Regions from separate parts of the Leptolyngbya sp. KIOST-1 genome, predicted to be linked through region 3. Evidence: predicted binding sites of a transcription regulator. Region 3 holds the regulator's gene; each other region holds the start of a gene.
The links. The regulator HrcA, encoded in region 3, represses chaperone genes, less so after heat shock. The targets are predictions, from matches to a motif close to ANTTAGCACTCNNNANTNNNGAGTGCTAANT.
Positions count from the first base shown of each region.

Region 1 (9,790 bases), 1.8 Mb from region 3:
GTTGGTACCGCTATCCTCAACCTCACCGCCAAGCTGCTGCTGCGCCGGGTCCGCCCCAGCCTGTGGGAGTCACCCGCTCCTGAATACGACTTTAGCTTTCCCAGCGGCCACGCCATGGCCAGTATGGCCTTTGTCGCCGCCCTGGTAATTTTGCTGTGGGGCAGCCGCTGGAACTGGGTGGTGGTGGGACTGGGCAGCCTGTTTGTGCTGGTCATCGGCTGGACTCGCCTCTACCTGGGCGTCCACTACCCCAGCGACATCATCGCCGGCTGGCTGGCCTCGATCGCCTGGGCTGTAGGCGTATCCCTGGTGCTCAAGCCCCAGCTGATCAGGGTAGATCGCTAACATGACCAAAGCCACCCCCCGAGGAAGATGGCTTTGGCTCGTTGCTTAGAACGTAGGTGGGATCTTGGCTGGGACTCTGACTATACAAAATTCGATTGAATAAACCCTGAATCCTAACCAGGAACCCCCTAGGGGCGTAGCAGGCTACGCCCCTACAAAGTGGGTGGACTCAACCAGGATTCGGTATTAGCCAGGGCTCCCGGCCGTGGGGCAATGGCAGGCTACATCATGCCCATGCCACCCATGCCGCCCATGCCGCCCATGCCGCCCATGCCACCCATGCCACCCATGCCGCCCATGCCGGGGTCGCCAGCGGGGGCAGGAGGCTCAGGAATTTCGGCCACCAGCGCTTCGGTGGTGAGCACCATGCCCGCGATCGAGGCGGCGTCCTGGAGGGCCGAGCGCACCACCTTGGCCGGGTCAATGATGCCTGCCTGGATCAGGTCCTGGTAATCGCCGGACAGGGCGTTGTAGCCCATGGGGAAGTCCATCGCCTTCACCTTTTCGACAATCACCGAGCCTTCCTGGCCCGCATTGTCGGCAATCTGGCGCAGGGGCGCTTCCACCGCCCGCATCACGATATCAACCCCGATCGCCTCTTCGGTGCTGAGGTTGGCCTTGACCGCCGCCAGCCTGGGCGCCAGGTGCAGCAGGGTGGCCCCGCCACCGGGGACAATGCCTTCTTCGACGGCTGCTTTGGTGGCGCTGAGGGCGTCGTCAATGCGCAGCTTGCGGTCTTTGAGTTCAGTTTCGGTGGCGGCCCCGACCTTGATCACGGCCACGCCCCCGGCCAGCTTAGCCAGCCGCTCGGAGAGCTTTTCTTTGTCGTAGTCGGAGTCGGTGCGCTCCAGCTCCTGGCGGATCTGGGCGATGCGCTTGTCGATGTCGGCCTTGTTGCCCGCCTCGGAGACCAGGGTGGTGGTGTCCTTGGTGAGGGTGACCTTGGTGGCGGTACCCAGCATCGACAGGTCGGCGGTATCCAGGCTGAGGCCGACTTCTTCAGAAATCACCTGCCCGCCGGTGAGCACGGCGATGTCCTGGAGCATGGCCTTGCGGCGATCGCCAAAGCTGGGTGCTTTGATAGCAGCCACATTCAGCACGCCCCGGGCCTTGTTCACCACCAGGGTGGCCAGGGCCTCGCCCTCAATGTCTTCGGCGATGATCAGCAGGGGGGCACCCTCGCGGGCCACCCGCTCCAGCACCGACACCAGGTCTTGAATCGAGCCGATTTTCTTGTCGGTGATCAGCACGCGGGCATTGTCCAGTTCGGTCACCATCCGCTCCTGGTCGGTGACGAAGTAGGGGGAAATGTAGCCGCGATCGAACTGCATCCCCTCAACCACATCCAGCTCGGTGTAGAGCGACTTGGACTCTTCAACGGTGATCACGCCATCCTTGGTCACTTTGTCCATGGCTTCGGCAATCATGCGGCCGATCTCTTCGTCGCTGCCAGCGGACACGGTGGCCACCTGGGCAATAGTGGCGTTGCCTTCGACAGGCTTGGCCACGGCGGCAATTTCGCTAACCAGGGCGGTCACGGCTTTTTCAATTCCGCGCCTGAGGCTGACGGGGTTGGTGCCGGCGGCCACATTCTTTAGCCCCTCTTTGACCATGGCCTGGGCCAGTACGGTGGCGGTGGTGGTGCCATCGCCCGCCAGGTCTTTAGTCTTCGAGGCGACCTCCTGCATGAGGCGGGCACCCAGGTTCTCGAAGGGATCTTCCAGATCGATCTCTTTGGCGATGGTGATGCCGTCGTTGACGATCTGGGGGGCGCCGTACTTCTTCTCAAGCACGACATTGCGCCCCCTGGGGCCAAGGGTAATTTTAACGGCGTCGGCTAGGGCGTTGACGCCTTTTTCGAGGGCCTGCCGCGACGCCTCATCAAAGGAAACTCGTTTTGCCATGTCCTGTCTTTCAGCTCTCCAGAGACAAACTTAGCACTCACTGCGTTCGAGTGCTAACCCAGCTAGATTACCGCTGTCCGGGGCGGGGGGTAAGTCGCAATAACCGATCCTCGAAAATGGAGGCGGAGGAGAGCTAATCATTTTGGATTGGGGATTTTGGAGTTGAGATTGGGGTTTTCTCCCTGGGGTCAGGGCTCCTGCTGCAGGAGCCAGAGTCCGGTGGTGGTCATGCCCGAATCGTCGGGGCGCACTAGCAAAAAGTGAAGCCCCTGGCTCTGCTGCTTGCGCTGCTCAAACCGCTGACCCGCTTGGGATACCTCGGCATCCTCAAAGGTGGTGAACACCCAGCGATCGCACAGTCCAGCCTCCAGAATCAGCCCGTCGGGGTTGCCCCGGATGTAGCTCAGCCAGGCGGGCGTCTGGGCCTGAATCCACCGGGCCAGGGCCATCGCCTGCCGCCCCGCATCCACTACGACCCCAGGAATAGGGGTGGTGCTGGCCAGCCCCAGACGCGAGGGCAGCCGCGGCGCGGGCAGGTGGCGCAGGGGAATCGGTTCGTGGGGCAGGGTTTGCTCGAAGTCGTAGGCCGACAGGGCCGTAAAGCCCCAGCGGCTTGGGGACGGTGCCCCGCTCGAAGCGCCCCAGAGACTTTCGGGCAGGGGCAGCGGTGGCGGCGACTCGATGTGCAGCGGGTGGTAGGGCACGGGGATGGCGTTGGGCTGGCTGGGGTACCACTTGGCCCGCTGCTGCAGCCACTGGTGCAGGGCGGGGGTACGGCGGGTGGGTTCTACCGCAATGCCCAGCGGTTCACAGGCGACGCTCAGCAGCGACAAGGCCTGGGGCCGAAACACCTGCAGGGTATCGGGGGCGGTGCCCGCTTTGGCGAGGGCCTGGGCGATCTGGGCCGTCACCCAGGCCTTGTCGATCGCCCCCTGGGGGGCCGTAGCGCCGTAGCTAAAGGCAAAGTCCTCGCTGCACAGCAGCAGTTCCCACAGCGGGTCGCCGCTGTCGCTGACCAGGGGTGGACGGTGCAGATCGGCCTGCCAGGCGGGCATAGCCATACCTCCTTTAATGTGGTTGGCGGGCCCTATCGCTTCAGCATGGTCTGCACAAAGGTGGGCAGCGCAAAGGCGGCCTGGTGCATACCCACGTTGTAGTACTGCAACCCGTGCTCGGCGGCAAAGCCGGCCGACTTCGCCGCATCCAGGCCCTGCAGGGGGTGAGCGGCACCCTTGGTAGCGTAGTTAAAGCTCCACATGCCCGTGGGGTAGGTGGGGATAAACGCCAGGTAGCAGAACACCTGCTCGTCGCCAAAGATGCCCTTGAGACAGTGGTGAATATCCACAAAGGCCCGCTGGTTAAACCGGGGCGACTCGCTCTGGGCCGCGATCGCGCCGCCGGGCTTGAGAATCCGATACACCTGCTTGTAGAACTCGGTACTAAACAGCCCCTCCGACGGCCCCACCGGGTCCGAGGAGTCGATCACGATCAGGTCGTAGCTGGTATCGGGGGCATTGGCCACAAAGGCGATGCCGTCCTCGATGCGGAGGTCGAGTTTGGGGTCGTCGAGGGCACCGGATAGCGAGGGCAAAAATTCCTTGGAAGCCCGCACCACCGCTTCGTCGATTTCGACCATGGTGACAGACTCCACCTGGGGGTGGCGCAAAATTTCGCGCACGCTGCCGCCGTCGCCGCCGCCAATCACCAGCACGTTTTTAAAGCTGGGGTTGAGCAGCATCGGCACGTGGATGATCATCTCGTGGTAGGCGTTTTCGTCTTTTTCGCTGCACATCACCATGTTGTCGATGGTGAGCATTTTGCCGTAGGCGAAGGTGTCAAAGATCTCCACGGTCTGGTACGGCGACTTCTCGCGAAACACGCGATCGCCCTTGTGGCGAATCGACAGGGCGATGTCGTCGTTTTTGTCGGTAAACCAGACGCTGCGGCTCTGCTTGGGGGTGATCAGCCTGTTGGTGACCTCGTCGCGCAGTTCCCCCAGGTCAATGTCAACACGCTCCAGCAGCTCGAGCTGGCCCCGGTTCATCTCCAGGGCCGAGCCGTAGTCGGCCTTAAACGCCAGCTTGAGCTTGTCAAAGGAGATCCAGGGGTTGACCGTGTCGCCGCAGGTGAACAGATCCACCGCCGCGTAGCGGTACTCGGGCCAGGTGTGAATGGCCAGGTGGCTTTCCTGAATCACCACCACCCCCGACACACCAAAGGGCGAAAAGTGGTGAAACACCGAGCTAATCACCGTGGCCCCGGCATCGGCGGCCGCCCCCACCATGCTGCTCTCAATCAGCGGCACATCGTTGAGAATGTCCGACGAGCAGCCGAAGAACTCCACCAAAATATGTCGTCCGAGCGAATTCATGTGCCGATACCCCCTTAGAGTTGGCCCAAATCAAAGATCGATAACTGTATCACTGTTTAGAGTCTATTGGCCCGGCGGATCTGAGCCCGTGGCCTTAGGCATCTTGTAATGGTTTAGATGCTCGGCGTCCGGTTTGGATGTAGGCCAGATCACATCTGCTGGCCAGAGGCCCATCGCCCCTGCCGTTGCAAAGGGGCAGCACCTGGGCACCCTAGGGGGAGTCGCTGAGAGGGTTGGGCTGGCCACAGCCCAACCCTTATTCATGATGAAAATTGCCTACGCCACCACCTACGATGTGCGCGATCGCGCCGCCTGGCCCCGCCGCCACCTGGGCCTCTACGGGGCCGGGCAAAAAATCGCCGAGCTGCTCCAGAGCGCCGGGGCCGAACTGGCCTTTTTGGGCCCGCTGCGCCAGCCCAAAGTGCCGATTACCCGGCTCAAGTGGCTGTACTACCAGCGCCTGGGCCAAAGCTACTACAGCCCGGTCGAGCCCTGGGTCTCGCCCCGCTACGCCCGCCAGATCGAGACCAAACTGGCCCGGTCTGGGGCCGACCTGCTGCTCTGCCCCGAGAACGCCATTCCCCTGGCGCGGGTGAATACTGACCTGCCCACGGTGCTGTGGACCGATGCCCTGCTGGGCAGTCTGGTCGATTTTTACCCCCACCTCACCAACCTCTGTGCCGAAACCCGGCGACGGCTGCACGCGGTGGAGCAGGGGGCGATCGATCGCTGCGATCGCGTCATTCTCACCTCCGAGTGGGCGGCTCAGTCGGCGATGGCGCTCTACAAACTCCCCGCCGATAAGCTGCGGATTATTCCCCGCGGGGCCAGCCGCGCCCAGGACCTCCGCCAACCGGAGGTCGAGGCCCTGATCGACCAGCGCCCTCCCGGCCCCTGTCGGCTGCTGTTTTTGGGAGTCGATTGGCACCGCAAGGGCGGCCCGCTGGCCCTGGAGGTGGCCGAAACCCTCAACCGGCAGGGCCTCGAAACCGAACTCTGGGTGGTGGGCTGCCAGCCCCAGACCAGGGGCGACTTGCCCCCGTTTGTGAAGCCCTACGGCTTTATCGATCGCGCCAATCCGGCGGGCGAAGCCCACTTTTCCCGCCTGCTCAACCAGGCCCATTTTCTGATCTTTCCCACCAAAGCCGACACCTTTGGCATCGCCATCAGCGAGGCCAACGCCGCCGGGGTGCCCTGCGTAGCCGCCGCCGTAGGGGGCATTCCCACGGTGCTGCGGGCTGGGGTCAATGGCCAGGCGTTTGCCCCAGGGGCCAGCGCCCAGGCCTATGCCCAGTACCTTGCCACCGCTATGGCCGACCCCGCCGGGTATCGAGAGCTGGCCCTGGCGGCCTGGCGGCACTACCGCCAGCACCTGAGCTGGGAGGCGGCCCAGCAGCAGGTCTGGGGCGACCTGCAGGCCCTGGTGACTGGGCCCGATCGCGCCCCCCAGCCCACGCGGCCGAGGGCACATCCCCTCGCTGAGCTCAATCCGCTACCCGGGCTCAAGCAGGGGTTCTGGCCCTAACGACCTGCGATCGCTGGACCTGCGGTCTTCACCAGGTGGGATCTACGTACAGGTTAATCACCAGCGTCTGCTGCCCCGGCGGCACCGCTGAAATGCAGGCGCAGATCGGGTCCGTCTGCCCCTCTAGCTCCACCTCGCAGGCGTGGCACGACCCCATCAGGCAGCCGGTGGGAATGCTCACCCCGGCGCGATCGGCGACCGCCAGCAGCGGTTCCCCCACCTCGGCGTCAACGGTGACCCCATCGGGCAAAAAATGAATTGAAACGCTCATGGCTGTGGTGTGGATGGCTTAGACCTGGGCCTGCTTGAGCATGGCAACCAGGGTGTGGTGGGCGTCTTCGGCCCCCTCCAGGGTGTGGTCAAAGGGTACCCGCACGGGGGTCTGCGCCCCGTCCACGGTAACGGCCAGGGTCATGCCCTCGGCGTCGATCGCTTCCATGGTGGCGGCGGTGGCGGCGGGCTGGTTGCCGTAGGCGGTGGCGTAGAACAGCACTGCTTCGGCGTGGTCTTTGTTCATGTGCTTGCAAATGCGATCGCTGACCGCAGGGGTAATTGGCTCAGCCATAAAAAATCCCGTAGACTACTTCAACATTGGCCATCTGTTACATGCTGCTATGATACCGCCCCTGCCCCCCTCCTCAGAGCACCCCTGGCCGACGGGCCACGTCTTTCAGAGCCCCGGGGCACACCTCACCTACCGGGTGGTCGGCCCCTGCTGCCGTCTGTTCGACCGCGAGCAGCTGCCCTGGCCCTGCTGCCGTCTCCAGTGGCGGGGCAAAGAGCCCAGCTGGCGGCGGATTGGCAAACGGCTGGTGCCCGATATGGCCACCCGCAAATTCCCGTCCTACTGCGTCGAGATTGTGGGTCAGGGCTACGGAGCGCAGTCCTTTGTCACCACCCTATTCACAGCCAAACTCGATCGCGCTACCCAGGCCTGGTGGCATACCCGGCTCCACCAGGAGGATATCGAGTCCGTGGCCAGCCCCGGACTGAGTGAGAAAGTTTGTAACGAAATAGACATAAAGATCGCCCATTCGCAGTAGTCTTATGCTCATGCTGTGATGTTTCTATTGAGGTAAGAAAACCTATGCCAGCTGCCTTTTTACCCTCCATCCTGGTTCCTCTGGTGGGCATCGTGTTTCCCGCTGCGGCCATGGCCTTCCTATTCCTTTACATTGAGCGGGAAGACGCCGCCTAAGACCTGATTAGATACCGAGACATTCGTGCTCCAAGCCCCTTTTTCTGATTTGCTTGAGGCCCCCAAGCAAGACTTCAAGCAAGATATTCGGGCCTATTTTGACCGCATTGCTCCCGAGCTAGACCGCTGGAGTAGCCGCAACCGCTACTACTACAGCGATCTGGCTCGGCTTCATCAGTTTTTGATTCCGCCTGGCAGTCGCGTGCTCGAGATCGGCTGCGGCACTGGCGACCTGCTGCAGGCCACGCTCCCAGCGGTGGGGGTGGGGTTAGACTTTGCGCCTGCGGTGGTCGCGATCGCCTGCCAAAAATACCCTCACCTCAGCTTCTACAGCCTCGATGCCGAAACCCTGGAACCTGACCAGATGGCCCCGGAGCACCGTCAGTTCGACTACATCCTGCTGTCTGGGGTGCTGGGCTACCTGAGCGATATCCAGGCCGTGCTGCAGCGGTTGCAGCCCTTCTGCCAGCCCCATACCCGCCTCATCCTCACCTTCCACAGCCACCTCTGGGAGCCCTTGCTGGGGCTGGCCGAGCGGGTGGGGCAGCGGCGGCCCCAGCCCCCTCAAAACTGGCTCAGCACCGACGATGTCGCCAATCTGCTGACGGTCACCGGCTACCGACCGCTCAAGCGGGGCAGTCGGTTTCTGTGGCCCAAATTTGTGCCGGGGATAGCGGGGTTTGTCAACCGCTACCTGGCCCCCCTGCCCCTGCTAAAGCACCTGTGCCTGACCACCTTCATCGTCGCTCGACCCCAGGCGGTACCGACTCAGGAGCGACCCACCTGCTCGGTGATCATTCCCGCCCGCAATGAGGCCGGAAACATTGCCGCCGCCGTGGCTCGCCTGCCTCAGCTGGGCCAGCACACTGAGGTTATCTTTGTCGAAGGTCACTCCCGCGATCGCACCTGGGAAACCATCCAGGAACTGGTGCAGATCTACCAGGGGCCATTCACCCTCAAGGCCTTTCAGCAGACGGGCCGGGGCAAGGCCGATGCCGTCCGCCTGGGGTTCGATCAGGCCAGGGGCGATATCCTGCTGATTCTCGACGCCGACCTGACCGTTCCCCCCGAAGATTTGCCCCACTTTGTCGAGGTGCTGGCCGCTGGCCACGGCGAATTTGCCAACGGTTCGCGGCTGGTCTATCCCCGCTCCAAAACCGCCATGCCCTGGCTGAACACGGTGGCCAACAAGATCTTTGCGCTGCTGTTTTCGTTCCTGCTGGAGCAGCCCCTCAAAGACACCCTCTGCGGCACCAAGGTGCTGTGGCGATGCGACTACCAGCGCCTGGCCGCTGGCCGCAGCTACTTCGGCGACTTCGACCCCTTTGGCGATTTTGATCTGCTGTTTGGGGCGGCCAAGCTCAACCTGCACATTGTGGAGGTACCCATTCGCTATCGGCCGCGCACCTACGGCAGCTCCAACATTGCCCACGTCAGGGAGGGGCTGATTTTGCTGCGCATGTGCCTCTACGCCTCGCGCAAGCTCAAGTTCTGGTAGTCCTTGTGGGGGCTGATGCTTGAGAAGGATCTGATCTCTGATCAAGGATCTGATCTCTGATCAACGCGATCGCCCCTCAGATCCACCAATAAATCCACCGTTGCCTGCCCCCCGACTAGCTCCCCGGCAGCTGCCCCAGGTGGCTTTGGGCCCTGGCCGCCCAGGTCGGGTTACCCCCAGTGATGTAGAGGTTTTTGGCGTATTCCAGCACCGTGCGGGCTTCCTCAAATCGCTCCAGCTGTATAAACGCCAGCCCGGCGCTGTAGTAGGCATCGGCGTAGCTGCCGTTGATCTGGGTGGCGGCGCGAAAGGAGTCGAGCGCCGCTTCGGTCTGGCCCTGGTTGAACCGGGCGATGCCCAGGTTGTAGTGGGCCTGGGCGTAGCGGGGGTTCAGGGCGAGGGCCTGCTGCAGCACCGCCTCCGCTGCCGCATTTTGCTCCGTTTGCAGGTAAATAATGCCCCGCTGCAAAAATGACTCCGGGGCGCGGGGGCTGAACTGCCCGGCTTTTTCCAGGGCGGCCAGCGCCTCCGGAAACCGCCCCTGGGATTGGTACACCAGGCCGAGATTGTAGTGAGCGTTGCCCAGGGTGGGTTCGATCGCGATCGCCCGCTGCAGGTAGGCCTCGGCCTGATCGAGGTTGTTGCCCTCAATCAACGCGCCGCCCAGGTTGGCGTAGGCCAGGGCAAACTGAGGGTCGGCCCGGATGGCGGCCCAGAACGCCGAGGCAGCATCCTGCAGGTGGCCCTTCTGGCGGAGGGCCAGGCCGATGTTGTAGTGGGCGGCGGCGAGGCCGGGGTCCAGGGCAGCGGCCTGCTGAAACTGAATCAGGGCACCGTCAATATCGCCCCGCTGAATCAGCGCCAGCCCCTGGTTGAGAGCGGCCTCCGCTTCCGCCCCATTGACAGTTGGGGAAGGCGCGGTTTGGGCATAGCCGGGCCCCAGGGGCAG
Region 1 covers NZ_JQFA01000002.1:880,101-889,890, reverse strand. The annotation lists gene NF78_RS03970 (phosphatase PAP2 family protein) at 1-345, shown strand, start outside; gene groL (chaperonin GroEL) at 567-2,249, opposite strand; gene NF78_RS03960 (Tab2 family RNA-binding protein) at 2,438-3,304, opposite strand; gene speE (polyamine aminopropyltransferase) at 3,337-4,620, opposite strand; gene NF78_RS03950 (glycosyltransferase family 4 protein) at 4,886-6,145, shown strand; gene NF78_RS03945 (2Fe-2S iron-sulfur cluster-binding protein) at 6,174-6,416, opposite strand; gene NF78_RS03940 (DUF2470 domain-containing protein) at 6,435-6,710, opposite strand; gene NF78_RS03935 (hypothetical protein) at 6,760-7,188, shown strand; gene psaI (photosystem I reaction center subunit VIII) at 7,233-7,343, shown strand; gene NF78_RS03925 (glycosyltransferase) at 7,369-8,841, shown strand; gene NF78_RS03920 (tetratricopeptide repeat protein) at 8,957-9,790, opposite strand, start outside.
Region 1: groL (chaperonin GroEL) is a predicted target of HrcA. The motif match lies at 2,278-2,308, and genes of this name have one in related genera.

Region 2 (9,790 bases), 190 kb from region 3:
ACTTTACTTTGGTAAGTAGTTACTTTTAGTATCCAGAAGTAACGTGACAGGTAAAGTTTTATGGCAACCATTGCAATTGTTTACTTTTCTGGCGGCGGCCATACCCACCTGATGGCGGAGGCGATCGCGGCCGGAGTCCGCACCGCAGGTCACAACCCAGAGCTGCTGAGGATTACCGGTGAGCAAATCAACCAGGGCCGCTGGCAGGACGACGCCACCATGGCTCGTCTGAACGAAGCCGACGCGATCGTATTTGGCTCGCCCACCTACATGGGCGGGGTGGCGGCCCAGTTCAAAGCCTTTCTCGATGCCGCCAGCTCCGCCTGGTTTGTGCAGCAGTGGAAAGACAAAATTGCCGCTGGCTTTACCCACTCCAGCTCCCCCAGCGGCGATAAGCAGGGCACCCTGCTCTACCTGGCGATCAACGCCGCCCAGCACGGCATGGTCTGGATTGGGGCCACCGACATGCCCAGCCAGTACCAGGGCAAAGACGACGGCGTCAACCGCCTGGGCTCATTCCTGGGGATTATGGGCCAAAGCGCGATGACCATGGACGGCAGCCCCGCAGCCATCGAAGCGGGCGATCGCCTCACCGCCGAGCTATTTGGCCAGCGGGTTGCCCAGGCCGTTGAGCGCTGGGGCCGGGTGCCGGTGGCGGCATAGGGTAGGTGTTGGGTGGCAGGTGTTGGGTGGCAGGTGTTGGGTGGCAGGTGTTGGGTGGCAGGTGGCAGGCAAACCCGATACCCGATACCCAAAACCCAATACCCTTTTCTTGCTTTCTAAATCCCGCTGACGTAGTAGTCGCGGGTGCCCTTGGCGTTGAGGGCGTCGCCCAGGCGCTCCAGGGCGTGAACGTAGGCGGCGGTGCGAGGGCGAATCTCGAGTTCCTGGGCAATCTTCCAGATGCGTTCGGCCTCGGTCACCATCATCGTCTTGAGGCGGCTGTTGACGTCTTCAACAGACCAGTAGAGGCCGCTGCGGTTTTGCACCCACTCAAAGTAGCTCACCGTTACCCCGCCTGCATTTACCAGAATGTCGGGAAAGACGTAAATGCCCTTGGCTGACAAAATATCGTCGGCCTCGGAGGTGATGGGGCCATTGGCCACCTCAAAGATGTAGCGGGCCTTAATCGTATCGGCGTTCTCGGCGGTGATCTGGTTCTCCAGCGCGGCCGGAATCAGAATGTCGACATCCAGGGACAGCAGTTCGTCGTTAGTGATCACGGCGTGGTCCTGCACGATGTTGCAGACCGTGCCCTCGCAGTACACGGCCTTGAGGCTGCGGGTTGAGGCTTTGAACTGCTGAATGCTGGGAATATCGAGCCCGGCGGGGGCATAGACTCCGCCCTGGGAGTCGCTCACCGCCACCACCTTATAGCCCGCATCAAACAACAGCCGGGCGATCACGCTGCCCGCATTGCCAAAGCCCTGCACCGCTACGGTGGTCAGTTCTGGGGATTTGCCAAAGCGGGCCATCAGCGCCTGGAGCACGTAGAATGCACCCGTTCCCGTGGCGGTGTCGCGCCCCTGGCTGCCGCCCATACTCAGGGGCTTGCCGGTGATCACCGCCGGGCTCAGCCTGCGGGTGATGATGCTGTACTGATCCATCATCCAGCCCATGATCATGGGGTTGGTGTAGACGTCGGGGGCGGGCACGTCCACGTCGGGGCCAATGAAGTTGGCGATCGCGTCAATATAGCCCCGGCTCAACCGCTCCAGCTCAAACTTCGACAGTTCCTTTGGGTTCACCGTCACCCCGCCCTTGGCCCCGCCCAGGGGCAAATTCAGCGCCGCGCACTTGAACGTCATCCAGAAGGCCAGGGACTGCACCTCGTCCAGGCTGACATCGGGGTGAAAGCGAATGCCCCCCTTAGTAGGGCCACGGGTATCGTCGTAGCGCACCCGGTAGCCTTGAAACACCTTCAGGGAGCCGTTGTCCATGCGCACCGGAATCGACACGGTAAGACTGGCTTTGGGATAGCGCAACCGCTCAGAGGCGTCCTCAGAAATGGCAACGTACTTGAGCGCCCGCTCCAGGCGACGGTTGGCATCGGACAAAATTGAGGTGGCCATAGACGAACACCAGGGATGAAGGAATGGGTGAACCAGCGAATGATGCCGCTGTTATTAAGGTTCCGCCAGGCCGAATCGGCTCCGCCAAAAAGCAATATTTTGTATTGAAAGCTACCGTTTTACTCTCCCTCACCCCTGCACAAAGCGCAGAGTACAAAACATTGACCGTTCAATTTTGACGTTTACACTCCCCCATCCACCCTCCCACCCATCCCCCCATCCACTCACCTACTCACCCACCCCCAACCCCCGCCCCTCCCGCAGCAGCGTCGTCAAATTCTGCGCCGTCAGCGGCCTGGAGAAGAGATAGCCCTGGCCGTAGCTGTAGTTCAGCTCCAGCATCAGGTCGCGCTGGTCGGCATGCTCAATCCCCTCGGCCACCAGGTCAAAGTTGATGCCCTCCGACAGGTTGGCGATCGCCCGACAGATCGCCACTTTCTCCAAATTTTGGGCGTTAGTGGGAATGAAAAAGCGATCGACTTTGACCTCATCGAAGCGAAACTGCAGAAGCTGGGCCAGCCCCGACTGACCCATGCCAAAGTCATCGACCTTGAGCCGCAGCGACATATCCCGCAGCTCTTGCAGGCTTTGCAGGTAGCGCTCCAGGTTGTTGTAGATGCCCCGCTCCGTGATTTCAATGCCAAAGCGGTTGCTGGTAATGCCCGCCCCCGCCACCCGCTGCATGATGCGGTCCAAAAAGTCGTCGTCCTCCAGCTCCAGGGGGCTGATGTTGACCGAGAGATTGAACTGGGGCGAGATCTCCTGCCACCGGGCCAGTTGCTCCAGGGCGTGGCTGAGTACCCAGTCGCTGATGCGGTGCACCAGCCCTGTCGCCTCGGCCACCGGAATAAACTCCGAGGGCGACACCCGACCCAGGTGAGCCGAGTCCCACCGGATCAGGGCTTCGGCTCCGACAATCGTGCCGGTTTCCATACAGCAGATGGGCTGGTAGGCGAGCCAGAACTCCAGCTCACTGCTGCGCTGCTCCAGGTAAGCCTCCAGGGTGATCTGACGCAGCCGCCGTCGAGCCAGATCGCTATTCCACGCCTGAATGCGGTGCTGGGGCAGATTCGAACGCCGGTTGCGTTTGGCCTCCCGCAGGGCGGTTTCGGCGGCCTGAAGCAGACGGTTGATCGGGGTGTCTTCCCCAAACGCCTCGACGGTGCCGCTGGCAACGCCAATGGAGGCGCTAATACTGATGCCCTCAACCTCAATCGCGAGAATATTAACCAGCACATCTTCCGCGATCGCGGCGGGGGTAGGGTAGGGCTCAGCAGCGGCGTCCGCCGCAGGCAGCAGCAGCAGAAATTCGTCGCCACCGTTGCGTAACGCAATGCCGCCATAGCGCTGGGCCTGATCTTGCAGTACCCCAGCGACCGCTTTCAACAACTCATCCCCCAAGAAATGGCCCCGCTGGTCGTTGATCAGCTTAAAACGATCGAGGTCAATGAAAAGGCAGATATCCCAGGTGGCCAGTTCCATATCGAGCACCCGGCGGTTGTAGAGGCCCGTCAGGGGGTCGTGGATAACGCCACTCACTTCGGCAAACGTGAGGTAGAGCAGCTGATCCGACAGGGGGGTGACAAGGGTGGTGTACCAGCCAGAAACCTCGCCCTTGTAGTGAAACTCTAGCCGCCGCGATTCTCCTGACTCCAGGGTCTGAAAGTAGAGATCGATGAGGGACTCCTGGTAGGGGTAGACCGGCTGGCGGTGGACAGGCATTTTTTCGCAGAGGCGATCGCCCGGCCTGAGCAAATTATTAGTGATGCCCAGGGCGGCAGGGTTGAGCTTGAGCAGGGTGAGGTCGTCGCCGCTGCGTTCGTAAAGCATTTTGCCGGTCAGGGCCTGATCCCAGGTGGCCTCCAGCAGACTAAAGGTTTCGCTCAGGTAGCGCAGGCGCGTCTGGCTGGCGAGTAAGGCCACCACCGCCGTCCAGGAAATTCCCGCCGTCACCCAGTGCCAGCGGGTGCTGTGCAGGTGCAGGGCGCTTAGGGTGTGTCCCACGCCGCAGCTGAAGACGAACAAAATCATCAACAGCAGGTTGAGCCAAACCTCGCGCTTGCTCCACCGCAGCAGCGGCAGCAGCGTCAGGGGAATAATGAAATACGCCGCTGCGATCGCCCCATTGGCAGCCGTCTCCATGCCTGGCTCTCTCCTCCGCAATGCCCCTGTCTGGTTTTAGCCTAGACATGGAATCGGCTCGAACAAACATCCCGGTTCAATTATTAACTGACCAGGGATTGAACACACACCGAAGAATCACCCCATTCAGCCCAGGACAGTGGGCGGAGATTTGGGCAGACGGATCCGCTGGTGCGAAGTGCAACAGCCTGTTGCGAAGCACAACAAAATTTGTCAGGGCGTAAAGGTTCAGCTGGGAACAGTAGCGGTTGGGTTGGGCTTTTCAGAAAATGGTGGGATGCGCCCGCAACCTCGGTCCTGTGGCCCAGGTTGCCCCAGCCCCTGATCAAGAGGACAACCGCTATGACGACTCCCAAAGAAGTATTTGAGCACCTCAAGCAGCTTGAAGAGGTCGATACCGTGCAAAGTGCCAAATACCGCGAAGAGGCCCAGGAAGTGCTGGCCGACGACACCATCAGTTTGAAATGGCGGCGCGCGATCGCCGATCGCCTCAACCGAGCCAACCACGACCTGGGTCTGCACACCGTCACCACCGACGAAAGCTATTAAATCAGCCGCCCAGGGACAGACAGAGGCCCCGCATCCATCACGCTAACGGCCTCTGTCTGATATTCCACCCCCTGGCGCCCAGGTACCGTCACCCAGATACCATCACCCCAGATCGGCACTCACCGCCAGCCAAGCCTCCGGGCTGGGCACCAGAGCGTTTGCGGTCGCTTCAGCCAGGTTGCTTGTGCCCTGGGGCAGCCAGTCGGCCTCGAACCCAGCGCTCAGGGTCGGCAGCAGGTCGGCCCCAGCCTGTACGTAACCAGCCTCCACCAGGGCGACCTGAAACACGTCCGATAGCAGGTCGTGGACTCGCGTTGTCGGGTGCTGCTGATCCCACCAGAAAAAGCCGGGGTCGTTGAGCAGCAGTGGGTCGGGGCCATTGGGCAGCAACGGGTTGAACAGTGGGTCGGTGACATTGGTAAAGCCAAACTCTGCCGGCGCGCCAATGATCTCGTTGGTGAGCCCAAACAGATCGACCGGAATGATGTCAATGGGCAGAGCTTGCTCTAGCGCCGTGAGGGCATTGGCCAGCCCCCCATTGAACCCCAGGCTCAGGGCCGTAGCCTGCTGGCTGGTGCCGTCGAGCAGGGTGCGGGGGGTGAGGCCCAGGTTGGGCAGGTTGGGCACCAGGAAGGTGTCTGCCCCCCGCGCCGCCAAACTGCCGATCGCCGTGGCAATATTCTGCACCGAGTTGGCTAGAAAGGCCGGAATCGCGGCGGGGTCGCTGGGCAGGTTAAACAGGTCATTGGCCCCGGCCCACACCACGTACAGACCATCGGGGTTGGCCGCTCCCTCGCCCAGGCTACCGAGATAGCTATCCACCTGGTCCAGCAGCCCCGGCAGGTTGGGATCGATGCCTGTAATCGATCCAATCAGCGGATCGAGGCCGTTGTCGCGGCCCGTGGTGGCTCCTCCGAGGGCAAAATTTTGCACCTGGGCTGGCTCTAGCCCCAGGTCACTCGCCAAGTAGTCCACCCAGATATCGCCGTTGGAAAATCGCCCCTGGGAGTAGGGAAAGGGCGGGAAAAAGCCGGTGAGCCGGAACAGGTTGCCGGGGTCGGAGAGGCTGTCGCCAAAAATGGTCAGGCTGTTGAAGCTGGGCACCAGCGCCTGGGTTTGAAAGCTCTCCGGCGTCAGGCTGGTGGCCTCCACGTTGAGCAGAATGACGCTAGGTTCTGGCTGGTTCAGGTAGCGCAGGGTGGTGTTGCCCCCCTGCTGGGCGATCGCAATCTGCCCCAGACTCAATCCGCCCTGCAGCAAAAACCGATCGACCCCAGGGGTAAAATCCACCACGGTATCGACCCGGCCATCGTTTCTCAGCACAAAGGTATCCTGTCCTGCCCCGCCGACAAGGCGATTTTGGCCCAGGCCGCCGTCCAGCAGGTCGTTGCCTGGTCCACCATAGAGGCGATCGTTGCCCCCACCCCCAAACAACTGGTTGTTACCCCCCAGGCCAATCAAAATCTCGTCTCCGTCGCCCCCAATGAGCCGATCATCGCCAAATCCTCCCAGCAGAACGGTGCTGCCAAACAGGTTAATGGGGCCAATCAGGGCAGAAATTGGGCTCAAAAAAGACAATATTAGCGATGCCATAATGCCTCCCGGCAAAAAATAAGCTGGCACAAACTATGCTCAGCATAGCGAACGCTAATTTCCTCTCACTCACACTTTGGGCAGACTCAGCACGACATTTACGCCCAGCAAGATTAGCCCCATACTGGCCACCATAGGGGCGGTTAGCGGCTCCCGAAAAAACAGCCAGGCCAGGGCCGCCACAAAAATCGGCACCAAACTGTAGACCACGCTGGCGGTGCGGGTCGGCCCCACCTGCTGAATGCTGAGGTTAAACAGCAGGTAGGCAACCCCCGAAGCCGCCACCCCCATATAGACAATGGCCAGGAGCGAGTTCCAGGAGACGAGGGTGAGCTGCTGCCACCAGCGTTCGGCGGCAGCCAGCCCCAGCAGCTGCCCCACCCCCGCCACCGCCGCATAGAAGGTGATCGTCAGCCCCGAGTAGCGCTGGCTCAGCTGCTTGATGATTAGCGAATACACCACCCAGCACAGCACGGCGCACAGCATCAGCCCATCGCCCCGGTTTAGCTCCAGGGTCAAGAGGTTAGTCAGGTTACCCCGCGTCAGCAGCGTCAGCACCCCCAGCAGCGCCAGCACAATGCCTGCGTACTGGCGGCGGGTCAGCCGTTCGCCAATGAACAGAGCCGCCATCACCCCAGTCACCACCGGGTTAAAGGCGTTGATAATGGCAGTGTTGGCGGTGGCCGTGTAGCGCAGGCTGAGAAAGAAAAAATAGTGGTAGCCCACCACCCCAAACAGCCCCAGCAGCGCCATGGCACCCCAGTCCGATCGCGCCACCGTTAGCGCCTTACTCGGCCGAGCACTACGGCTGATCAAGAGCCCCAGCACCACCATCGCAATCACGTAGCGCAGCAGAGATGTCGTCAGCGGTCCCAGGTCCACCGTGGTGTACTTGCCCGCCACAAAGCTACCGGCAAACAGAAAGCTGGTCAGCACGGGCAGCCAAACCTTGGAACCGGGCAAAAAGGACATAGCCATTGCTCTGAGGAGATAAATACTATAAGCGTTCAAACGCAGCCATTCCCAGCCCGATTCTGACCGCGATCGCCCCCCTCTCTCCCTCACCCATCCACCCTCTCTCCCTCACCCATCCACCCTCTCTCCCTCACCCATCCACCCACCCACCCTCCCTCCCTCCCTCCCATCCACCCTCCTACCCATCCACCCTCCCACTCATCCCCCCAGTTCGGGAACCCGTACAGGTCTCCGCGTTGCGATCGCCCCCCTCCGCGCCGTAAATTAGCACTCGGAGCTTGTGAGTGCTAAGCTCTAAAGTCTGTGTGGTGCGCCTGTATTGCGTAGGGTATGTCCCTCAGGCGCTGTCTTAATAGCAAATTCGGAGAAGCATTGTATGGCAGCTATCACGTTGGCGGCATCTAGCGTTAAGCCCCTAGCCGATCGAGTTTTGATTAAAGTAAGTGCGTCCGAAGAGACCACCGCTGGCGGCATTCTGCTACCCGACACTGCCAAGGAAAAGCCTCAGGTGGGCGAAATTACCGCCGTAGGTCCCGGCAAAGCCGATGACAAGGGCAGCCGCCAGGCTATGGAAGTCAAGGTTGGCGACAAGGTGCTCTACTCCAAGTACGCCGGTACCGATATCAAGCTGGGCGGCGACGAATTTGTGCTGCTGTCTGAGAAGGACATTCTGGCGGTGCTGGGCTAGGCCCAATTTTGGATTTTAGCTGGTGAATTTTGGCCGCGTAGGGTGGGCACTGCCCACCACTGACTACGCCGGATTTTATTGGGTTTTGCGATCGCCTTGCCCAGCCCTCCTAACCGCTGAAACCCGCCGTTTGCCTCCCCCCTCTGACCAAAACCGTCTGACCGACACGTTCCCGTTCACTCCTAACTCTTCTTGCGGAGAAAATCGATTCCATGGCTAAGCGCATTGTTTACAACGAAAACGCCCGTCGCGCCCTCGAAAAAGGGATGGACATTCTGACCGAAGCTGTGGCCGTCACCCTCGGCCCCAAAGGCCGCAACGTGGTGCTCGAAAAGAAATTTGGTGCCCCCCAAATCGTCAATGACGGTGTCACCATCGCCAAAGAAATTGAGCTCGAGGACAACATCGAGAATACCGGTGTGGCCCTGATTCGTCAGGCCGCCAGCAAAACCAATGACGCTGCTGGCGACGGCACCACCACCGCTACCGTGCTGGCCCACGCGATCGTCAAAGAAGGTCTGCGCAACGTGGCCGCTGGTGCCAACGCGATTTCGCTGAAGCGCGGCATTGACAAGGCCACCGCCTTCCTGGTGGAGAAAATTGCTGAGCACGCCCGCCCGGTGGAAGACTCCAAATCCATCGCCCAGGTCGGCTCCATCTCCGCCGGTAACGACGAAGAAGTCGGTGCCATGATCGCCGAAGCCATGGAGAAAGTGGGCCGCGAAGGCGTCATCTCCCTGGAAGAGGGCAAGTCCATGACCACCGAACTGGAGGTCACCGAGGGCATGCGCTTCGACAAGGGCTATGTCTCCCCCTACTTTGTCACCGACACCGAGCGTATGGAAGCGGTGCTGGATGAGCCCTACATCCTGATCACCGACAAGAAAATTGCCCTGGTGCAGGATCTGGTGCCCGTGCTAGAGCAAGTGGCTCGCTCCGGTCGCCCCCTGATCATCATTGCCGAAGACATTGAGAAAGAGGCCCTGGCCACCCTGGTGGTCAACCGTCTGCGCGGTGTGCTGAACGTGGCCGCTGTGAAAGCGCCTGGGTTTGGCGATCGCCGCAAAGCCATGCTCGAAGACATCGCCGTGCTGACTGGTGGTCAGGTGATCTCTGAAGACACCGGCCTCAAGCTCGACAACACCAAGCTCGACATGTTGGGTCAGGCCCGCCGCCTCACCATCACCAAAGACACCACCACCATTGTCGCCGAAGGCAACGAGAAGGATGTCAAGGCCCGCTGTGAGCAGATCCGTCGCCAGATCGAAGAGACCGACTCCACCTACGACAAAGAGAAGCTCCAGGAGCGCCTGGCCAAGCTCTCCGGCGGTGTGGCCGTAATCAAGGTCGGGGCTGCCACCGAAACCGAGATGAAGGACCGCAAGCTGCGCCTGGAAGACGCCATCAACGCCACCAAGGCGGCTGTGGAAGAGGGCATCGTCCCCGGCGGCGGTACCACCCTGGCCCACCTGGTGCCCGACCTGATCACCTGGGTTGATGCCAACCTCAGCGCCGAAGAGCACACCGGCGCTAGCATTGTTGCCCGCGCCCTGGCCGCGCCGCTGATGCGCATTGCCGAAAACGCTGGCCAGAACGGTGCTGTGATCGCCGAGCGGGTCAAAGAGAAGGACTTCAACGTTGGCTACAACGCCGCCAACGGCGAGTTTGTCGACATGTTTGACGCCGGTATTGTTGACCCCGCCAAGGTGACCCGCTCTGCCCTGCAGAATGCGGCCTCCATCGCCGGTATGGTGCTGACCACCGAGTGCAT
Region 2 covers NZ_JQFA01000002.1:2,907,988-2,917,777, forward strand. The annotation lists gene NF78_RS12965 (flavodoxin family protein) at 61-663, shown strand; gene NF78_RS12970 (Glu/Leu/Phe/Val family dehydrogenase) at 780-2,072, opposite strand; gene NF78_RS12975 (putative bifunctional diguanylate cyclase/phosphodiesterase) at 2,301-4,214, opposite strand; gene NF78_RS12980 (hypothetical protein) at 4,557-4,763, shown strand; gene NF78_RS28240 (SGNH/GDSL hydrolase family protein) at 4,866-6,332, opposite strand; gene NF78_RS12990 (DMT family transporter) at 6,426-7,334, opposite strand; gene groES (co-chaperone GroES) at 7,708-8,019, shown strand; gene groL (chaperonin GroEL) at 8,232-9,790, shown strand, end outside.
Region 2: groES (co-chaperone GroES) is a predicted target of HrcA. The motif match lies at 7,594-7,624, and genes of this name have one in related genera.

Region 3 (9,790 bases):
CTGCCCCTCTATCCCCAGTTTTCGATCAGCACCAGTGGCTCCAGCTTTCGCCTGCTAGAGCGACTCTGGCTCGAAGACCCCGCCCTCCAGCGCATTGTTTACACCGCCATCCCCTCCTGGTACGATCGCCCCGGTTACACCGCCGCCATGGCCGACCTGATTGCCCAGGAGCTGGACAAGCTCGACCACCCCGACCAGGCGCATATTTTCTTTAGCGCCCACGGCGTCCCGGTGAGCTACGTCGAAGAGGCGGGCGACCCCTACCAGCGCGAAATTGAGCACTGCACCGAGCTGATCATGCAGGCGCTGAACCGCCCCAACCCCCACACCCTGGCCTACCAGAGCCGGGTCGGCCCCGTGGAGTGGCTCCAGCCCTACACCGAAGACGCGATCGAACAGCTGGCCCAGCAGGGGGTTAAGGACCTGGTCGTGGTGCCGATTAGCTTTGTCTCCGAGCACATTGAGACGCTCCAGGAAATCGACATCGAGTACCGCGAAATCGCCGAAGAAGCCGGTATTCATGGCTTTCACCGTGTCCCGGCCCTCAACACCCACCCCCGCTTCATTGCCGATATGGCCGATATGGTCAATGAGGCCCTGGTTGCCCCCCGTCAGCTGTTCTCAGACGTGGTGCAGCCCGATAAAAAGGTCAAAATCTACCCGCAGGAGCGCTCGGCCTGGGGCCTCACCCCCGTTGCCGAGGTGTGGAACGGTCGGCTGGCTATGGTAGGGTTTCTGGCGCTGCTGCTGGAGTTGGTCAGCGGTCGCGGTCCCCTGCACTTTGTCGGTATTCTCTAGCCATTACCCTCCAGCCGTTACCCTTTGGGTCTGCGGCGCCGGGGCCAGTGCCGCCACAGGTACGAGGTGCGAATCACCAGCCACAGCAGCAACAGGGCAATAATGCCCCCCTGGTTGGGGGCATCAAAGGCCAGCACCGCCAGCACAATACACAGGCCATCGATCACGAAGAAAATCCACAGGGGCGGACGGCGAGGACGGTAAAACCAGCCCACCTGCAGCAGCTGAATCACCAGAGCCAGCAGGGCACTAATCAGGGCAATTAGCGGGTTGATCCAGCCGTCCAGGTCCAGGGTTCTGGCCACAGCCAGACCGGCCAGGGCGCCCACTCCGGGGCTGAGCAGCAGCTCCAGGATTTGAAAGAATCGCTGGCTGTAGCGATCCTTGGACAACATTAGCTCGGCGGTCGACCAGGCGGCCAGCACCCCCAGCACCAGGGCAGGGGGCAGACGCGACAGCAGCGGCACGTTAGACCACAGCTGGGGACCAGACATCAACCCAATCAACAGCAGGGGCAATGCCAACCGCAGTCCCGTCGCCGCCGCGATCGATAGAATGGCTAGTAGTTCAGTGATTATCACGGCATTCCCTTTCCCGCTGGCGCCGCGCCTGGAGACCTCGCTATCCGCTGAGGGCGGTGGATAGGTAATCTGACGCGGCCTTGACGACCGCTACGGCATTCTCGTAAACCATCCGAGTTGGTCCCAGCACCCCCACACTGCCCACCGAAGCATCGCAGCGGGTGTAGGTCGACACCACCAGTGCACAGCCCTGCATGGGTTCCAGCGGATTTTCAGCGCCAATCCAAACTTTAACATCTACACCTTTGGGCGGTTGGCTCGCCGCGGGGGGAGTATCGCACAACAGAGGCCATAGCTGCGACTGGTCTTCCTCCAGCAGACGCACGATCGCCTGAATGCGCTGGGCATCGGAAAATTCAGGCTGGCGCAGCACCTCCGACAGACCGCTGATGACCAGATGGGGCGTTTCTGGAGCCCGCGATCGCTGTCCCAGGTGGCTCAGGGCCTGGCAGAGCAGCGTTCCGTAGTGCTGAAACTCCGCATCGAGATCGCCCCACTGGAGAGCCGTAACCTCCGACAGTGGACGTCCGCGCAGATGGTGGCTGAGAAAATTCGACAAAATTTCCAGATGGCGACGCTCAAGCTCCTCGACGGGTAGGGTAGAACCGCCCAGCCCCGGCGGTAGCTGCAACACCACCGACTGGGTGGCCAGCGAGTCTAGCAGCACCACCATCAGCACCTGTTCCCCGTCCACAGCCACCAGCTGGATGTGGCGAATCAGCGCGCTGCTCGCCTGGGGCACCGTAATCAGGGCCAGGTAACCACTGATCTGGGCCAGAATCTGGGTGGCCGATCGCAGCAGCGATTCCAGGCTGTGACCCATCCAGTCCAGCTCCTCCGAGAAGGCCGCATCCACCCGTCGCCCCACCCGGGTCGAGGGGGACATCAAGCGATCGACGTAGAGCCGATAGCCCGAGTCGGAGGGCACCCGTCCTGCCGAGGTGTGAGGCTGGTACAGCAGGCCGTATTTCTCGAGTAGTCCCATCGTGTTGCGCACGGTGGCGGGGCTGACCTTCAGGTCGTATTCCTGGGCCAGGGCCCGAGACCCTACTGGCTCTGCTGTGGCAATGTAGTGACGAATGGTTGCCTGTAGCACTTGCTGATGGCGAGCACTCAGGGGAAAGGCAGAGTCCATAGGGGGTTGGTATAAAACTCAACTACGGCATTGCCTTACCATAACAGATGTTTTCTGGGGTTCGCGATCATTCCCCAGACCTACAGGTCCTTGCTCTGGGTGAAAAATTCACCAACTTTAAAGCTAGCGGTATTTTCCAGCTGAGTGATCACCGATCGCGTAATCAGCTTGCCCTGTTCCACCAGCACCTCGCCGGTAATCGGGTGCAGCAGGTCTTGTTCCGCCCGGCGGCCAATCAGCGCCTCAATATCCTGCAGCGAGTTGACGTACATCCCCGGCGGCAGCTCAACTACAACCCCATTGGCCATCACCCGAGCCTGACAGGCCAGCCGTGAGTTGGGCTTGCAGGAGGTGATCACCTCCAGCGTGCGCTGCTCGCGGCGGTTGATGGGGGTGAGTGCCTCCATTCCCGACTGCACGTAGATGTGGCAGGTCGCGCACATGCCCCGACCGCCGCACTCCTTGAGAACGTCTAGATCCTTGTTGAGCAGTACGGAGAGCAGGTTGCCGTTGGTCTCAACGGAGGTCTCTTGGGCAATGGGCTCTAGGCGAACGGTTTTAGCCATGGGGTGCAGGGGGGTAGAGGAATAGAAACAACGAAAAGGCGATCGCCGTCAGAGGCTCACAGAGCGGAGCGCTAAGCGGCCCTAGGCGGCGGGGGAATCGAGCAAACAGGCCTGCTCCTGAGCCGTCAACGAACCACTGACCAGGGCTTGGAAGTTGCGGATGGTTCTGCCACCACGACCCAAGAAGGCCGCGACCCAGTCTTTCACCCACTGGTGCTGTTCCGCCGTCAGCGTCATCGGCCCATCGAGGGAAGCTGCAAAGTGGCCATCTTTTTGAACTTCAAACTGCCCGAGCCAGGGGTGATCGGGGCGCGACTGCTTCCAGGTATTGACAACGATAGTTTTGCCCAGGTACTGGGTGGCGCTATCGCTGAGGTGATTGAGGGCGGCAATTACCTCCTGAAGGCCTGGGGTTAGAGTACCCTGTTCGCCAGCCGTTGCCTCAGGCCGAGGCTTCTCATGCTCAGGCAGATCGCTGGCCGTGGCGCTGCCCAGGGTGACACAGCCCGCCAGCAGCCGGAAGGTGGGCACGGCATTGTGTGGCGCTTCGACCAGGGTGGCCTTGAGTTCGTCAATAGCGCTGCGGTAGTCGGTGAGGGGCATCTGGTCGGTGACGAGGACCAGCAAAATTAGCCCCTGATCGAGTTTGTAGATATGGGTGAGCTGATTGGCAAACCGAAAGGAAAAGGTTTCGAAATGGGTCGGTGTGGTATCGACCACCTGCTGAATTCCCTGGGCCAGGGCGTCCTGCTGATGGGAGTTGAGGCTGATATCCGGCCCAAAAAAGAAGGGGCGGTTACGCCCGTCAATGAGCGCCATCCCAGAGATGCCGGGGAGATTGAGGACATTCTGGATTACCTGACGTTTCATAAATCCTTTGGGGTCTCGCTCTAAATTGTGTTGTCGAGTGTCCTGAACCAAGTAATCTAGGGATGGCAGACTTAATTCGACACTCGGCTTGTGGCTATGACTGCATTTGGGGTTGTTGGGGCGACAGGGGTTGCGACGACAGCCACGGGCAGGCCGGCACTACTATCATGGTTTGTTGGCATCCCAGGATTATCGTACGTTAGGGTTAATGCCCATGTCTGACCTTCCTTTTACCCTCGATCAACTGCGTATTCTCAAGGCCATTGCAGCGGAGGGCAGTTTCAAACGAGCCGCGGATAGCTTGTACGTCTCCCAGCCAGCGGTCAGTCTACAGGTACAAAACCTGGAGCGCCAGCTAGACGTGCCGCTGTTTGATCGGGGCGGGCGACGGGCACAGCTCACCGAAGCGGGACACCTGCTGCTGAGCTATGGCGATCGCATTCTCAGTCTGTGCCAGGAGACCTGCCGCGCTATTGAGGACCTCCAGAACCTGCAGGGGGGCACCCTGATCATCGGCGCCAGCCAAACCACAGGCACCTATCTCCTGCCCCGCATGATTGGCCTGTTTCGGCAAAAGTACGCCGATGTGGCCGTACAGCTCCACGTCCACTCCACCCGGCGCACCGCCTGGAGCGTGGCCAATGGTCAGGTTGACCTGGCGATTATTGGGGGTGAACTTCCTCCCGAACTACAGGACTCTTTAGAAAGAGTGCCCTACGCCGAGGATGAACTCGCACTGATCATGCCGATGTTCCATCCCCTGGCTAGTCAGGCGGTGATTCAGCGGGAAGACCTCTACAAGCTGCACTTCATTGCCCTCGACTCCCAGTCCACCATCCGCAAAGTAATCGACCAGGTGCTGACCCGCTGCGGCATTGAGACGCGTCGGCTCAAGATTGAGATGGAGCTAAACTCGATCGAAGCGATTAAAACCGCCGTCCAGTCGGGGCTGGGGGTGGCCTTTGTGTCCAACTCGGCGATCGAAAAAGAGCTGCAGATGGGCGTGCTGCACCGGGCCAAAATTGATTCGGTGGTGGTCAACCGCACCCTCTCGGTAATTTTTAACCCCAACCGCTACCGCTCCAAAGCCGCTGCCGCCTTCACCACCGAAGTTCTACCGCAGTTTACCAACCTACCCCTCAACTTCAAGCCCATCGGTGGCGACAAGTCTGGAGCCGAAAAAAACGGAGCTAAGCCGACCTCTCCCCCCCCAGAGCCCCTGTACCCGACGCCCTAGCTCTACGCCCTAACCCAGTGCTTCAGGGGCCGTAACCTGCTCGGCGGGAATGGCAATCAGTCCGTCTTTATGGATGTAAATCAGCTTGCGCTGGCGCAGTTTGCCCATCAGGCGCGTCACCGTTACCCGGGTGGAGCCAATGGCGCTACCAATCTGGGCGTGGGTCAAAGACCAGGGCAGGTAGTAGCCCGACTCGCAAGGTTCGCCAAATTCTTCGATCAGCAGGGTGAGAAACCCCAGCAGGCGGTCTATGGTGCGGCGTTGGCCCAGGGTGCTCAGCCACAGAAGCTTGCGCTGGTGCTGATAGCGAAAGGCGTCCAGCACTTCTCGGCGAAAGTGGGGCCAGTTGTCCAGGTCGCTCCAGTAGAGCCAGAGGACCGTGGTTTGATCGACATGGGCAAAGCTCTGCAGCAGGAAAGGCGATTGGGCCACAATTTCAAAGGGCTGCCCCGCGCCGACAAAGCCCAGAAACGCCTCTTCACTCAACCCCAGAGCGAGGGCGTTAGACCCCTCATCGTCGCCGCCATCGTCGAGGTCGGGACTGCTCAGTTCTGGGCTGGCTCCCTGGGCAGTTCCCACCAGCCGCACGGCCCCCCGCTCGACCAGGTACAGCAGCCCCGACCGGGTGGGAATACGCTCGTCCTTGTTGAAGGTCCTGGCCCGGTAGTGGGCATGGGCCCAGTCAGTGATGCGCTGCCAGGTCAGAAAGGGTCGGGCCTGATCGGAGGGCTGGGATGATTGCATAGCAATAGCTGGGTGAAACGGTACAGACCATGACCACGGATTGAACGATGGGGAAAGCGCGATCGCGTAGAATCGCAGCATAATAAACCAAATTAGCCGCACGAGCCAGGGAGATGTACCCCTCCACCGGGCTAAAGTCGGCGCTAAATCGGGGGTACTGGGTACTTAAGAACTTAAGCTCAGCCTTGCCCGGAGTTCTCCTGTGAGGCGCAAACGATGGCATAGTCCATTCTTGAAACTTTGTCATCGTAAAAGTTACGCAAACGATCCAATACTAATACAGAGTCCCGTATTTTTTCGTAGCCTTTGCCGGTATCCAAAGACATACTTGGATCCTTTTGGGCGTTTGATATATACTCATATGCCCCTGCTTTGGCGCAGATTTCTCTACTTAGGGACTTGACCTTCCAGACCTGGCCCAATCTCTAACTCAGCGCCCCTCCTATAAGAAATTCTGTTCATTCAAACTGAATTATAGGGATGACATTCCTCCGGCCTGACCCTATAATTCAATTGTGTGAGGAGCGAACCAGAAGAGATGCCGAGACGAAACACGGCCAGTCGTCGGCATCTCTTTTGTTTTGTAGAGTATTTTTTGCGGTTGCTATAGCCTTAGCCAGTCCGGCGACAGTCGAGGGCCAGTCTGAAGCGTTAAAGCTGAGAGGTTAAGGGCGAGGGTGCACAGACCTGGGTGCTCAGGTCACCGCAGCCGAGGACGTTGGATCGGAGGCGCTGAAACGCGGCCCTGTAAGAATGTTCCGCAAGACGTTGGCCACCACCTGAGGCTGTTCTAGCATCGCCAGATGGCCGCAGTTCTCCAGCTCAATCACCGGAGTTTGCCCCTCCCCTGCCATGGGCAGATAGCCTGCCAGGTGGTGCACGTAGCGCGTGTTCATCACCCTGTCCTGGCGGCCGGCCAAAAAGTATGTCGGCACCCGCAGGGCCGCCACCAGCCTGGGCAGCAGATGCACCTCAGCCTCGGTGGTGGATTCTAGTAAGGTCCCCAGGGCAGCGGCGGTGTCAGCCTGCAGCAGGTCGATACAGCGATCGCGCCCCCAGTCGTAGTCCAGGGGCCGCTGCACCATCATTCGAGTTAGTAGTAGGGGCAGCAGTGTATGGCGCAACCAGGAGCGCCGCCAGCTCACGATGTACTGTCCCGCCTGCCGAAACTGCTGGAACTCGCGCTCCAGGTAAATGCCCCCACCCGCGTTGAGGCACACCACCCCCTGCACCTGCTGTGGATAGCAGTGGGCCATCCACAGGGCAATGCTGCCGCCCAGGGAATGGCCCACCAACCACACGGGCCCCAGATCCAACTGTTCCAGAAGCATGGCCAGGTCGTGGGCATAGGCTCCTAACCCGTAGGGCGAGGCCGTTGCTCCCAGGGCGGCGGCGGCGGCGGGCACCCCGCCGCTAAAGTTCTCCAGGCCGTAGCGCGACTCGCCGAAGCCCCGCAGGTCGTAGCTTAGACAGGTGTAGTGCGATGCCAGAGAGTCAATGACGGGCCGCCAGTACCGATGGCTGAGCAGCCAGCCGTGGATGAAGACCAGGACGGGGCTGCGGCCGGCCCCCGTAAGTTCGTAGTAGTGGGATACACCAAAGACAGTCGCCGTCGCCATGGAGGGGGCCTCTGAGGCCATCTTCGATCATCGTACCCTAGCTCATGAGGCGGTAGCGCATGCCCTCGGCAATTTTTTGACCCAGATAGTCGGGGATTAAGCTTTCGTTGGGGCCCAGGAGGTACAGAATAAGCCGGGTCCGCCCTCGCCAGACGAGCAGGTTGGCGTTGACTACCAGCAAATCCTCCTGCCAGATGGCATACATCACCTTGTAAAAGAGACCCGGCTGGTTGTCCGCTTCGATTAGCAGGGCTGGTAAATGGAATACCGGATCCACATAGAACTCAGTCTCAACTCGTTCCAGCCCCGCGTCCAAGTTAAACTCCACAGTCAGCATTTCTTCAACTTCAAAACGCCCCGCTAGGGTCTCTTGAATCGCCCGGCAGACGTTGTCCGTGGTCTTAGGACTCAGGGCTTTGCCGCCCCGGGATACCACCAGCTTGATGAACACCAGCATGGGTGGGTAGATCTGACCGTAGAGGCTGAGGTTGTGAATGGTGAGGCCGTAGGCCGCCAGCACCCCAAAGATATCGCTCAACAAAAACGACTGGTTGCGGTAGACAAAGTGCAGCGCACTCTTGCTCCCCTCGGGCTTAATGTCGAGCACTGCCTTTCGCTGCTTGTAGAGCTGGTAAGCCAGGCGGAGGTTCTGCAGCTGAATCTCGCTGCTGACAAACTGCTCATAGAACTGGGGAAAAGCACGGTTGAAGCGCTTCAGCAACTCAACCGTTGAGGGGTTTAAGCCAGCGGCCATGGTTGGAAGGACGGAACTCCATGGAGGTAACGTTAGCATCTGCCGCATCGGGAAACCCTAGCCCAGCAATACATACCTCCGTCCTAGCGCTTTTTTCAGGCGCTGTCGACGGAAAAAACCCCAGGGTTGGCGACGGTTTACTGTTCCCAGTCACCGATGGGCCCAGGGCCGCCGCATTCTGCTGAACTCGCTAGGGCGATCGCAGCCAGGCACCAGCAGGGTTCACCTTTGCTCACGCAATCCACATAAATCTCGGCATCGCCAGAGGCATCGGGATTTTATGGGGATATACTATGAGAAACGGTGTTCAAGCCCTAAGTTTAGCCTTAGCTGTAGCGATCGTGCGAGCTGTGTAAAGGCTTAGGCTTATCCCCTTGGACGCTGTGCCATTTCATCAACAGAAAGGGCCTGCATGGGTTTTTGGAAAAGTCTTTTTGTCGGGTCTGACGATGCTTCGGCTGGGGAGACAAGGTCGGCGAATACCGTGCTAGAAGCCCTGCCTGAGCAGGGGGAGGGGTCGACAATTGTCTTTAGCACCGATCGCGACCTCGACCTCTACGAGCTAGAGGAGTTGTGCAATGCGGTAGGGTGGGCCCGTCGGCCTATCCGTAAGGTCAAAAAAGCCATCCAGCACAGCTATCTGGTTGTCACCATGTGGGAGCAGCGGGGAGCCCGTCGCCGCCTGGTGGGCTTTTCCCGCGCCACCTCCGACCACGCCTTCAACGCCACCATTTGGGATGTGGTCGTTCACCCTGACTTCCAGGGTCGTGGCTTGGGCAAAGAACTCATGCGCCAGCTGATCAAAAAGTTGCGCAGCGAAGACATCAGCAACGTGACCCTGTTTGCCGATCCTCAGGTCGTCGACTTCTACAAGAGGCTGGGTTTTATGCCCGATCCGGAGGGGATTAAGGGCATGTTTTGGTACCCGGACTAGTCTCCAGATTCCCCTGTGGCTGCCTCCAGGCCTTAGTCAGCGGGTGGTCTAGCCTCACAGTATTAGCCTTACGGGAGACAGAGGTATCTGCGAGTTTCACGATGGTTTGGCAAGGGTTCGCGCCTGCTGAATCCACAGGTTGACCTGGTCGGCGCTGGGGCAGAGGTCATTGCGCTGGAGGGTGGCGACATGCAGCCGCCTTAGGCGGGTAAACAGCCCTTGGGCCGTACATTCTGCCAGCTGTGGCACTGACATGATGCCCGCGTGCAGCAGCAGGCCGCTAAACTCACAGCCCACCGCAGGCACCCGAGCCAGGTCGGCCAAAATCACCCACTTGGTCACGTAGCGCAGCGGCACCTGCATCTTTTTGGCCAGGGTTTGACGCTGCGCCGCAGATGCACCGTAGCGGCGGAGTTGTTCGGTGCTGGTCAGGCCCAGCTGAGCCAGACCCTGGGCATGGGTAGGGCTCAGCCCAGGAAGTTGATCCAGAGGGTAGGTAGAAATAGGCATAGGAGCAGCGTAGCGCAGAACGGGGTGGCCCCGACTGCATCC
Region 3 covers NZ_JQFA01000002.1:2,722,056-2,731,845, reverse strand. The annotation lists gene hemH (ferrochelatase) at 1-798, shown strand, start outside; gene NF78_RS12200 (DUF4126 domain-containing protein) at 816-1,379, opposite strand; gene hrcA (heat-inducible transcriptional repressor HrcA) at 1,420-2,514, opposite strand; gene NF78_RS12190 (2Fe-2S iron-sulfur cluster-binding protein) at 2,595-3,080, opposite strand; gene NF78_RS12185 (hypothetical protein) at 3,162-3,950, opposite strand; gene NF78_RS12180 (LysR family transcriptional regulator) at 4,165-5,187, shown strand; gene NF78_RS12175 (Crp/Fnr family transcriptional regulator) at 5,197-5,931, opposite strand; gene NF78_RS12170 (alpha/beta fold hydrolase) at 6,627-7,550, opposite strand; gene NF78_RS12165 (hypothetical protein) at 7,588-8,304, opposite strand; gene NF78_RS12160 (GNAT family N-acetyltransferase) at 8,789-9,238, shown strand; gene NF78_RS12155 (DUF4332 domain-containing protein) at 9,335-9,748, opposite strand.